DNA from 2 places in the Bacillus sp. SCT118 genome. Region 1 is predicted to be linked to the other one. Evidence: a T-box and tRNA genes for the amino acid it is inferred to sense, from the RefSeq annotation. Region 1 holds a T-box; the other holds one or more tRNA genes.
The links. The T-box of region 1 lies ahead of trpS (tryptophan--tRNA ligase). A T-box ahead of a tRNA ligase gene usually reads a tRNA of that ligase, here a tRNA-Trp.
Positions count from the first base shown of each region.

Region 2: it has a tRNA-Trp gene. The T-box ahead of trpS (tryptophan--tRNA ligase) is inferred to sense a tRNA for this amino acid. The anticodon was not compared.

Region 1 is NZ_CP191225.1:2,843,835-2,849,722, reverse strand. Features, by position in the region: gene ACQVGT_RS14590 (ABC transporter permease) at 1-833, shown strand, start outside; gene opp4C (oligopeptide ABC transporter permease) at 849-1,763, shown strand; gene ACQVGT_RS14580 (YjbA family protein) at 1,969-2,721, shown strand; gene trpS (tryptophan--tRNA ligase) at 2,756-3,748, opposite strand; T-box leader at 3,807-4,021, opposite strand; gene oppA (oligopeptide ABC transporter substrate-binding protein OppA) at 4,492-5,888, shown strand, end outside.
Region 2 is NZ_CP191225.1:3,109,295-3,114,869, reverse strand. Features, by position in the region: rRNA gene ACQVGT_RS16045 (23S ribosomal RNA) at 1-1,484, shown strand, start outside; rRNA gene rrf (5S ribosomal RNA) at 1,596-1,711, shown strand; tRNA gene ACQVGT_RS16035 (tRNA-Asn) at 1,721-1,795, shown strand; tRNA gene ACQVGT_RS16030 (tRNA-Ser) at 1,801-1,892, shown strand; tRNA gene ACQVGT_RS16025 (tRNA-Glu) at 1,927-1,998, shown strand; tRNA gene ACQVGT_RS16020 (tRNA-Val) at 2,008-2,083, shown strand; tRNA gene ACQVGT_RS16015 (tRNA-Met) at 2,093-2,169, shown strand; tRNA gene ACQVGT_RS16010 (tRNA-Asp) at 2,181-2,257, shown strand; tRNA gene ACQVGT_RS16005 (tRNA-Phe) at 2,270-2,345, shown strand; tRNA gene ACQVGT_RS16000 (tRNA-Thr) at 2,351-2,423, shown strand; tRNA gene ACQVGT_RS15995 (tRNA-Tyr) at 2,447-2,531, shown strand; tRNA gene ACQVGT_RS15990 (tRNA-Trp) at 2,537-2,610, shown strand; tRNA gene ACQVGT_RS15985 (tRNA-His) at 2,635-2,710, shown strand; tRNA gene ACQVGT_RS15980 (tRNA-Gln) at 2,720-2,791, shown strand; tRNA gene ACQVGT_RS15975 (tRNA-Gly) at 2,841-2,915, shown strand; tRNA gene ACQVGT_RS15970 (tRNA-Cys) at 2,921-2,991, shown strand; tRNA gene ACQVGT_RS15965 (tRNA-Leu) at 2,999-3,087, shown strand; tRNA gene ACQVGT_RS15960 (tRNA-Leu) at 3,353-3,434, shown strand; gene spo0M (sporulation control protein Spo0M) at 3,481-4,257, opposite strand; gene ACQVGT_RS15950 (hypothetical protein) at 4,399-4,602, shown strand; gene ACQVGT_RS15945 (spore coat protein) at 4,687-4,959, opposite strand; gene ACQVGT_RS15940 (Type 1 glutamine amidotransferase-like domain-containing protein) at 5,000-5,575, shown strand, end outside.

The DNA of each region.
Region 1 (5,888 bases):
ATCCGACAATCAGCCAAGCTGACAGAGCGAAATTTATTGAAAAGTACGGGCTCAATGATCCAGAACCTGTTCAATACTTAAAATGGCTAGGAAATATGCTCCAAGGCGACTTTGGGACATCTATTGTAAAAAAGGGGACACCAGTTTCCGATCTAATCCTTTCACGTTTACCGAATACTCTGGTGCTTATGGTTTTTTCAACTCTTGTTGCTCTTCTGATTTCAATTCCCTTCGGTGTTCTTTCTGCAAAACGCCCTTATTCTAAGCTTGACTATGGTATAACTGTCACGTCATTTTTAGGGCTGGCAATACCAAATTTCTGGTTCGGATTAATTCTTATAATGGTTCTTTCCGTAAATCTCGGCTGGTTTCCTACGGGGGGTGTCAGCACTTTAAACGCTGACTTTAGCATTATTGACAGGCTCCATCATTTAATTTTACCTGCGTTTGTTTTAGCAACTGCTGATATGGCAGGTATTACTCGTTATACTCGATCTAGTATGCTCGATGTATTAAAACAGGATTATATTAGAACAGCTCGTGCAAAAGGTTTTAAGGAAAATAAAGTTATTTTCAAACATGGATTGAGAAATGGCCTTCTGCCTGTTATTACAATTTTCGGATTGATGATCCCTTCATTTATTGGCGGTGCTGTAGTAGTTGAACAGATTTTTACTTGGCCGGGATTAGGGAAGTTATTTATTGATTCGGCATTCTCTCGAGATTATCCGGTTATTATGGCCATGACTGTAATTTCTGCTGTTTTGGTTGTACTGGGGAACTTGATTGCAGATATTTTGTATGCATTAGTTGATCCGAGAATTGAATATTAAAAGGGGGAGACACATATGGCACATCCAAACACTGCGGCTCCCTCTAATGAGGTAAAGCTAAAAGAAAATATTAGAAAAAAACCAGAAACAATGACTAGGATCTTTTTTGAGAAATTTTTCAAAAATAAGCTTGCTGTTGTTGGGGGTATCATATTAACAGTTATTATTTTAATGGCAGTCTTTGCCCCTTTTATTGCGCCTTACTCACCTGAGAGTCAATCACTTTTAAACAAACTGAAGCCGCCAAGCCCTAAAAATCTAATGGGAACGGATAAATTTGGGCGAGATATATTTACAAGGGTGTTATATGGAGCTCGTGTGTCTTTATTAGTCGGTTTTGCTTCAGTAATTGGTGCGATTACTATAGGTACGGTTGTTGGAGCTGTAGCAGGGTACTTTAAAGGAATAGTAGATGCTGTATTAATGAGGGCTGTCGACGTAGTCTTATCTATTCCTGATATTTTTCTGCTTATTACCTTGGTTACAATTTTTCAACCCGGAATGGATAAGTTAATTTTGATTTTTTCTTTGACGGGTTGGACTACAACAGCGAGACTAGTCAGAGGTGAGTTTTTATCTCTAAGGTCAAGGGAATTTGTATTGGCTGCTAAAACAATAGGCACAAAAAATCACAAAATTATTTTTTCGCATATATTACCGAATTGTATTGGACCAATTATTGTCTCCGCTACTCTAAAAGTAGGCAGTGTCATTCTAGCTGAATCAACGCTAAGCTATTTGGGTTTCGGTATCCAGCCGCCAATCGCTAGCTGGGGAAACATGCTTCAGGATGCTCAAAACTTTACATTAATGATTCAAGCATGGTGGTACCCGTTATTTCCCGGGCTATTTATTTTAATGACCGTTTTATGCTTCAACTTTGTCGGTGATGGCCTGCGGGATGCGCTTGACCCGAAAAATATTAAATAAAAATGAATATCATATCTGTTATAAAATATCACCAAATCAGAAAAAAAGCAGGTCTCCTTTTGTCAGAAAATATACAAAGAGATCTGCTTTTTGTGATTCTTACATAAAACTAGTGATTCCAGATTTCCTCAATCTCTTTGGAATAATTTCTCTATCCCTTGCCTATACTGTGGACAACAGTTTTTATAAAAGTGAGGGGTTAGAGATGTTATTTCTTCATGATGTGTGGGTCAATTGGTTTGAAGGGGAAGAAAATGGCTACAATGTATGCCACTTTCACGAATGGCGCAAGGAAGATACGGTTGAGCTTTTGGATCAGGTGCCGCTGCTAAGGGTGCCGTCAGTACTGTTTCATTACATAGAAAACGATTTGTCAGAGCTTCCGAAAGGTTTGCTTGAAGACGTACATCAGAAATCGTACATTCGGAAAAATCATGAGCGGACAAAGCTTGAGTATTGTTTTGTCGTAACAGACGGAATCGGCATTTTAGCTGTCGACACGATCGGCTACACGATCCCTGTCAGAAAAAGCCGTCTGATCCCAAGACAGGAGCAGCTCGTTTATGAAATGGTGAAAGATGTAGAGCCTGAAACATATGAATTTGAGCCAAAGAAGCTGGAATCCTCCAAGGAATATCACATATTATCATTAGCACCAGAACATGTCAGAGGACTGACTAGAAAAGAACGGCAAATCAAGCAGCTGATGTTTATGGCGCTTGACCAATTAAAAGGGCTGAAAAACCGGGCTGAAATCGGCTACTGGTACACAGAGTGGAATCCGCATATGTATGAACAAATCAAAAGGATGAGCTTTGAAGAGATTTGGGACATGCTGTATAACGAAACAATTGAAGGCTGGTCGGACAAGCACCTAGCTTTTTGCGAAAACCTAATAAAAGGTCAGCCTTTTTTCGAAAAGCTTTGGGAAATGGAAAACGAATCAAAGGTAAACTGAAAAAAACCGCTCTTTGCAAAGAGCGGTTTTTTGATTAGCGTCTTTTTCTTCCAAGACCCATGGCATTCTCCATTTTTTTCAGCATTTTGTTTGCTGTCCGGTTCGCTCGTTCCGCGCCTTCATCAAGAATCCGGTCTAATTCTTCAGATTCTATCAGCTCATAATAGCGGTCCTGGATCGGTTTTAATGCGTTCACCACGACTTCTGCCAAATCACCTTTAAACTCGCCGTAGCCTTTTCCTTCGTACTTTGCTTCAAGCTCTTCAATTGTCGTATTGCCGAGGATTGAATAAATCGTAAGAAGGTTGGAAACGCCCGGTTTGTTTTCTTTATCAAATTTCACAATGCCTTCAGAATCTGTCACAGCGCTTTTGATTTTCTTTTCAAGAAGCTTCGGTTCATCCAGCAGGGTAATATAAGCTTTCTGATTCGGATCAGATTTGCTCATTTTCTTCAGCGGATCATTCAGAGACATGATACGTGCACCGACTTTTGGAATTTTCACTTCCGGAATCGTAAAGATGTCGTTGTATTTTTTGTTGAATCGTTCTGCAAGATTCCGCGTCAGCTCAAGGTGCTGCTTTTGATCCTCGCCGACAGGTACAAGATCCGTTCCGTACAGCAGAATATCAGCGGCCATCAGCGGCGGATATGTTAACAGGCCGGAGACGACAGCTTCATTGCCTTTGGATTTGTCCTTAAATTGAGTCATCCGCTCAAGCTCGCCGATATATGCGACACACTGCATCATCCATCCGGCCTGCGCATGCGCGGGGACCTCTGATTGAATAAACAATGTTGCTTTTTCTGGATCAAGTCCGACAGCTAAGTAAAGCGCTGCGAGATTGCGGATATTCTTTCTAAGCTCAAGCCGGTCTTGAGGAACAGTTATCGCATGCTGGTCCACGATGCAAAAATAGCTGTTATAATCATGCTGCAGTTCGACAAACTGCTTCATTGCACCGATATAGTTGCCGAGCGTCACTGAGCCGCTTGGCTGAATGCCTGAAAAAATCGTTTGTTTCATGAAAACATCAACCTCATTTCTTAAAACATAATAAAAAAGGCTCATTCATCCCCTGTAAAAAAGGGACGAATGAACCGTGGTACCACCCTGATTATTCCATTAAAATGGAATCACTCTGACGTTTGTAACGGAGACTGCTCCGGCTGAGCCTACTTTTTTCCAGTTCGGTCAGCTGCTCCAAAGTCCATTCCACATTGCCCGTTATCTGCTCCCAGCACCGCAGACTCTCTTCAAACAGGTGAAATGTGTACTACTCTTTTTCATAGCAAGCTTTTCTTTTGATTGCTTCATTATAAATCAATTATAACCAATTGTCATCATGAAAAAACATTCTTTTTTCCAGTAAAATTGTAATAATATAAATAACACGCGTGTTGTAAAATCCTTAAATGATAACTGCTATCAGCGGAAAAACAGGCAGATATTATATGTAAAAAGCAATATGGGCAGAAAACACATGAAAAAGTTTTTAATCAATTTATGCTTTAAATGGTAGAAGGATATTATGTTCATGGAAGAAAAACTAACGAAGTTTAAATATTTTAAATTGATAAAATAATATTGCAATAAATTATTTGTTTCATTATAATGAACTTGTTCACTCTATTGTTACAGCTTTTTTACAAAAATAATCAGAAAAGACGGAACAGAATAAAAGTTGTGGAAACTCAGGTTCATTTGTCTGATATTTCTGAGGATTTAGCCGTAAGGAGCTGAAAATTATTATTAGGGGGTTTGCGAATATGAAAAAACGTTGGTCGATTGTCACGTTGATGCTCATTTTCACTCTCGTGCTGAGCGCGTGCGGCTTTGGCGGCAGCGGATCAAATGGTGAAGGGAAAAAGGACAGTAAAGGAAAGACGACACTTAACATTAATATTAAAACTGAGCCGTTCTCCTTACATCCGGGATTGGCAAATGATTCAGTATCAGGCGGTGTCATCCGTCAGACTTTTGAAGGATTGACACGTATCAATGCAGATGGTGAGCCTGAAGAAGGCATGGCTTCTAAAATTGAAACGAGCAAGGACGGAAAGACATATACATTTACCATTCGTGATGGTGTGAAATGGTCTAATGGAGACCCTGTAACAGCACAAGATTTTGAATATGCTTGGAAATGGGCGCTTGATCCTAATAACGAATCACAATACGCTTACCAGCTCTACTACATAAAAGGTGCTGAAGCGGCGAATACCGGCAAAGGCAGCCTAGATGATGTGGCAGTAAAAGCTGTGAATGACAAAACGCTGAAGGTTGAATTAAATAACCCGACTCCATATTTCACTGAATTAACTGCGTTCTATACGTATATGCCGATCAACAAGAAAATTGCAGAGAAAAATAAAAAGTGGAATACAAATGCCGGGGATGATTATGTATCAAACGGACCGTTCAAAATGACGGCATGGAAACACAGCGGTTCTATTACTCTCGAAAAAAATGACCAGTATTGGGATAAAGACAAAGTCAAACTGAAGAAAATCGATATGGTTATGATCAACAATAACAATACGGAACTGAAAAAATTCCAAGCTGGCGAACTTGATTGGGCCGGTATGCCGCTCGGACAGCTTCCAACAGAATCCCTGCCGACCCTGAAAAAAGACGGTTCTTTACATGTTGAGCCGATTGCAGGTGTGTATTGGTACAAATTCAACACTGAAGCTAAGCCATTAGACAACGTAAATATCCGTAAAGCTTTAACATATTCGCTTGACCGTCAGTCGATTGTTAAAAACGTTACGCAAGGAGAGCAAATCCCGGCAATGGCTGCAGTGCCGCCTACAATGAAGGGATTTGAGGATAACAAAGAAGGATACTTCAAAGACAATGATGTCAAAACAGCAAAAGAATACCTTGATAAAGGCCTGAAAGAAATGGGCTTAAGCAAGGCATCTGATTTGCCAAAAATCAAATTGTCTTACAACACTGATGACGCACACGCGAAAATCGCTCAAGCAGTACAAGAAATGTGGAAGAAAAATTTAGGCGTTGATGTTGAGCTTGATAACTCAGAGTGGAATGTCTATATTGATAAGCTCCACAGCCAAGATTATCAAATCGGCCGTATGGGCTGGCTCGGCGACTTCAATGATCCTATCAACTTCCTTGAATTGTTCCGTGACAAAAACGGAGG
Region 2 (5,575 bases), 270 kb from region 1:
ACCTCCTCACCATTTGAGCAATGGGGGGACGCAGGAGGATAGGGTAAGCGCGGTATTGGATATCCGCGTCCAAGCAGTTAGGCTGGGAAATAGGCAAATCCGTTTCCCATAAGGCTGAGCTGTGATGGCGAGCGAAATATAGTAGCGAAGTTCCTGATTCCACACTGCCAAGAAAAGCCTCTAGCGAGGTGAGAGGTGCCCGTACCGCAAACCGACACAGGTAGGCGAGGAGAGAATCCTAAGGTGATCGAGAGAACTCTCGTTAAGGAACTCGGCAAAATGACCCCGTAACTTCGGGAGAAGGGGTGCTCTGTTAGGGTGCAAGCCCGAGAGAGCCGCAGTGAATAGGCCCAGGCGACTGTTTAGCAAAAACACAGGTCTCTGCGAAGCCGTAAGGCGAAGTATAGGGGCTGACGCCTGCCCGGTGCTGGAAGGTTAAGAGGAGCGCTTAGCGTAAGCGAAGGTGCGAATTGAAGCCCCAGTAAACGGCGGCCGTAACTATAACGGTCCTAAGGTAGCGAAATTCCTTGTCGGGTAAGTTCCGACCCGCACGAAAGGCGCAACGATCTGGGCACTGTCTCAACGAGAGACTCGGTGAAATTATAGTACCTGTGAAGATGCAGGTTACCCGCGACAGGACGGAAAGACCCCGTGGAGCTTTACTGCAGCCTGATATTGAATGTTGGTACAGCTTGTACAGGATAGGTAGGAGCCTTGGAAACCGGAGCGCCAGCTTCGGTGGAGGCATCGGTGGGATACTACCCTGGCTGTATTGACCTTCTAACCCGCCGCCCTTATCGGGCGGGGAGACAGTGTCAGGTGGGCAGTTTGACTGGGGCGGTCGCCTCCTAAAAGGTAACGGAGGCGCCCAAAGGTTCCCTCAGAATGGTTGGAAATCATTCGCAGAGTGTAAAGGCACAAGGGAGCTTGACTGCGAGACCTACAAGTCGAGCAGGGACGAAAGTCGGGCTTAGTGATCCGGTGGTTCCGCATGGAAGGGCCATCGCTCAACGGATAAAAGCTACCCCGGGGATAACAGGCTTATCTCCCCCAAGAGTCCACATCGACGGGGAGGTTTGGCACCTCGATGTCGGCTCATCGCATCCTGGGGCTGTAGTCGGTCCCAAGGGTTGGGCTGTTCGCCCATTAAAGCGGTACGCGAGCTGGGTTCAGAACGTCGTGAGACAGTTCGGTCCCTATCCGTCGCGGGCGCAGGAAATTTGAGAGGAGCTGTCCTTAGTACGAGAGGACCGGGATGGACGCACCGCTGGTGTACCAGTTGTTCTGCCAAGGGCATCGCTGGGTAGCTATGTGCGGACGGGATAAGTGCTGAAAGCATCTAAGCATGAAGCCCCCCTCAAGATGAGATTTCCCATTCCGCAAGGAAGTAAGATCCCTGAAAGATGATCAGGTTGATAGGTCTGAGGTGGAAGTGTGGCGACACATGGAGCTGACAGATACTAATCGATCGAGGACTTAACCATATTTTTGAATGATGTCACACCTGTTATCTAGTTTTGAGAGAATAAGTTTTTTAAAAAAACACTTGATTTTCTCAAGAATACATAGTATAATGTTAAATGTCACTGAAAATGTCTGGTGATGATGGCGAAGAGGTCACACCCGTTCCCATACCGAACACGGAAGTTAAGCTCTTCAGCGCCGATGGTAGTCGGGGGTTTCCCCCTGTGAGAGTAGGACATCGCCAGGCAGACTTCATTCCGCAGTAGCTCAGTGGTAGAGCTATCGGCTGTTAACCGATCGGTCGTAGGTTCGAATCCTACCTGCGGAGCCATTATTGGAGAGCTGTCCGAGTGGTCGAAGGAGCACGATTGGAAATCGTGTAGGCGGTCAACTCCGTCTCAAGGGTTCGAATCCCTTGCTCTCCGCCACTGATACTTATACATAATTACAATTGAAAGTCTGGGCCCGTTGGTCAAGCGGTTAAGACACCGCCCTTTCACGGCGGTAACACGGGTTCGAATCCCGTACGGGTCATTATATGATGGAGGATTAGCTCAGCTGGGAGAGCATCTGCCTTACAAGCAGAGGGTCGGCGGTTCGAGCCCGTCATCCTCCACCATTATATCATCGCGGGGTGGAGCAGTTCGGTAGCTCGTCGGGCTCATAACCCGAAGGTCGCAGGTTCAAATCCTGCCCCCGCAACCAAATTTTAAAATGGTCCGGTAGTTCAGTTGGTTAGAATGCCTGCCTGTCACGCAGGAGGTCGCGGGTTCGAGTCCCGTCCGGACCGCCATTTAAATACTTAGGCTCGGTAGCTCAGTTGGTAGAGCAACGGACTGAAAATCCGTGTGTCGGCGGTTCGATTCCGTCCCGAGCCACCACCTATGCCGGTGTAGCTCAATTGGTAGAGCAACTGACTTGTAATCAGTAGGTTGGGGGTTCAAGTCCTCTTGCCGGCACTGTTTTTTTCAAAATTTAATGTGGAGGGGTAGCGAAGTGGCTAAACGCGGCGGACTGTAAATCCGCTCCCTCAGGGTTCGGCAGTTCGAATCTGCCCCCCTCCACCATTTATAGGGGCATAGTTTAACGGTAGAACAGAGGTCTCCAAAACCTCCGGTGTGGGTTCGATTCCTACTGCCCCTGCCAAATTTATGACATCTTGAGATTATGGCGGTTGTGGCGAAGTGGTTAACGCACCAGATTGTGGCTCTGGCACTCGTGGGTTCGATTCCCATCAATCGCCCCATATTATCATTGGGCTATAGCCAAGCGGTAAGGCAACGGACTTTGACTCCGTCATGCGTTGGTTCGAATCCAGCTAGCCCAGTCTCACTTTTTATATCAACTGCATATAATGTATTAAGTCCATTAAAAATGCGGAAGTAGTTCAGTGGTAGAACACCACCTTGCCAAGGTGGGGGTCGCGGGTTCGAATCCCGTCTTCCGCTCCAATTACGGCGGCATAGCCAAGTGGTAAGGCAGAGGTCTGCAAAACCTTTATCCCCGGTTCGAATCCGGGTGTCGCCTTCTTATTGCCGGGGTGGTGGAATTGGCAGACACACAGGACTTAAAATCCTGCGGTAGGTGACTACCGTGCCGGTTCAAGTCCGGCCCTCGGCACCAATTTTACTTACATGGTAAGTTGAATTGGTGTTTGTATTTTATCATTATAACTAATCATATTAATGATCTACATAAGTAGATCATTTTTTTAATGCTTTGATTTATCATAACAAGTTAAGTTCCGAGGCCTATTATAAAGCGGCTGTTTAGCTAGTCTTTCAACACTTTTATTTTATATTTCCAAAAAAACTTTTTTGAAATACGTTGACACTTTATGAGATCCATGATATATTTATATTCGTCGGTTAGATACGACGTAAAACTTGCCGGTGTGGCGGAATTGGCAGACGCGCACGACTCAAAATCGTGTTCCTTCTGGAGTGTCGGTTCGACCCCGACCACCGGTATACTGAAAAACCCGTTTCTTAACAGAAACGGGTTTTTATTTTTTATTTACTCAGCGTATTGGTCTAGGATCTCTTCTAGCACCTCTTCTAGCTCTTCTGTATCTTCAAGCTCTGATTGGCTGAAACGGACGCGTACAAGCTGTTCTCCGTCATTATACATCTCTTCCAGCCACCCTCGGAGTCCTCTAGCTCTGCGGTCGACTTCGAAAATGATTTCCAAACCGTCTTCGTCTAAAAGGAAAATGAGCTCTAATTCATCAAGCATCTGACGATAATATCCGGAAGTCGGAACGAATTCGAATTCTTGAACGAACGGAAGACGACGCTGGAAGTAGGGCGCTTGTTCGCAGTCTGCTTCGTTAAGACGGAAGCCCAGGTTTTCGATTGCTTCAAGCACATTTTCAATCCAAGGGTGCGCTTCAACGAAAATGCGGTCATGATCGGATTTATCGATACCGCCTTGAATGTCAAGGTCTGTCACCACGGCAACCTCTACTTTCCCTACAGTGATCGGCGTATCTAGAGGCAGAGTGAATGTGAACGGAAATTGATGCTCTTCACCAGGCTGAATGGTAAATGAACCAGTGACCCGGAAAGAATGAATTGTAGCGTATTTCCGGTGCTCTTCATCGTCTTTTACAATGACATACCGTGTGCTAAGCTGTAAATCGATATAACGGATGTCCTGAGCGATTTTTCCGCCTTTGACATGTACCGTTCCCCGTACTTCTTCTCCTGGAAAATATGCGTCTTTTTCTAAAATTGTATCTACTTTTGCAGCTCCAATTCCGGCACTTGCCGCAAGCTTTTTAAAAAATGACATGTTAGATCTTCCCCTTTTTCTTTTTTCTCAACAGATATACGTAAGAAGGAGGAAAAAAGATTCGTTTAATTCATACTTTTTTCCTATTATTCGTCTCGGCCTAGGGACAGACTAAGAATAATATTGAAAATAAAGGAGTGGATGGAAGTGAATAAAGAAAGTTTGGTTGCAGATGAATTACACAGAATGTTTTTGGCTGGTGAGCTGCAAATCACAGTAGAGGAAGATATAAACAATATTTCCGAAAGGCTGAGAAACGGCGATCTCAGTTTAGACCGATTAAGCGGTGAAGACGCGTTTATAAAAGAAACGGTAAACGAGGCTTTAAGAAGAGTGGAGCAATAAAAAAGAGACGGCATCTCATCTTTGAGATCCCGTCTCTTTTGGTGGTCTTTGCTGTAAGATAAAAGCGAATCGATTTGAAATTGCTCACCCGAGCCACCCCTTTTCTAACAGAAAATCTGACAGTTCATCTTGGAGATGAATGGCTGTATCTAATTGATCATGCAACGCTCTTCTGATGTGGGGATTTTCGGCTTCTGTTATTGCGACAGTGTATTTGTTAATGCTGGTTTTTATTGTTGTTAACAAATCAAGAATATCTTTGGGGCAAAGACTTTGTTCAATGGGAAACCACCTCCTTTGTTTTTTTAGCAGCTCCTGATAAGAAAGTATTTGGCTTTGTTTCTTGCTTCTATACAAAATGCTATAATAAGCAACAAATTTGTTGGGGGGTGTGATGATGAAGCAGATTATTGCGATGGGGGGCGGGGGTTTTTCGATGGAGCCGGATAATTTGTCCCTCGATCAATATATCCTCAATCAATCAAAACGAGAGCAGCCTCGTATTTGTTTTTTGCCGACGGCGAGCGGAGATTCCCAAAACTATATTCAGCGGTTTTATCATGCATTTCAAACACTGGATTGTGTGCCGTCTCATTTATCTTTGTTTAAGCCGCCATCAACAGATTTAGCTTCTTTTGTTATGGAAATGGACGTGATTTATGTTGGCGGGGGAAATACGCGGAATTTACTTGTGTTATGGAAAGAGTGGGGGCTGGACCATATTCTCAGGGAAGCATGGAAGAACGGTGTGGTCCTAGCTGGATTAAGTGCCGGTGCGATCTGCTGGTTTGAAGAAGGGGTGACAGATTCAGCCGGACCGCTGACAGGTTTGAAAAGTTTAGGTTTTTTGCAAGGGAGCTTTTGTCCCCATTATGACGGGGAAAAGGATCGGAGACCGGCATACCACCAGTTGATATCTAACAAGTTCTTATGCAGTGGCTATGCAGCGGATGATGGGGCTGCTCTCCATTTC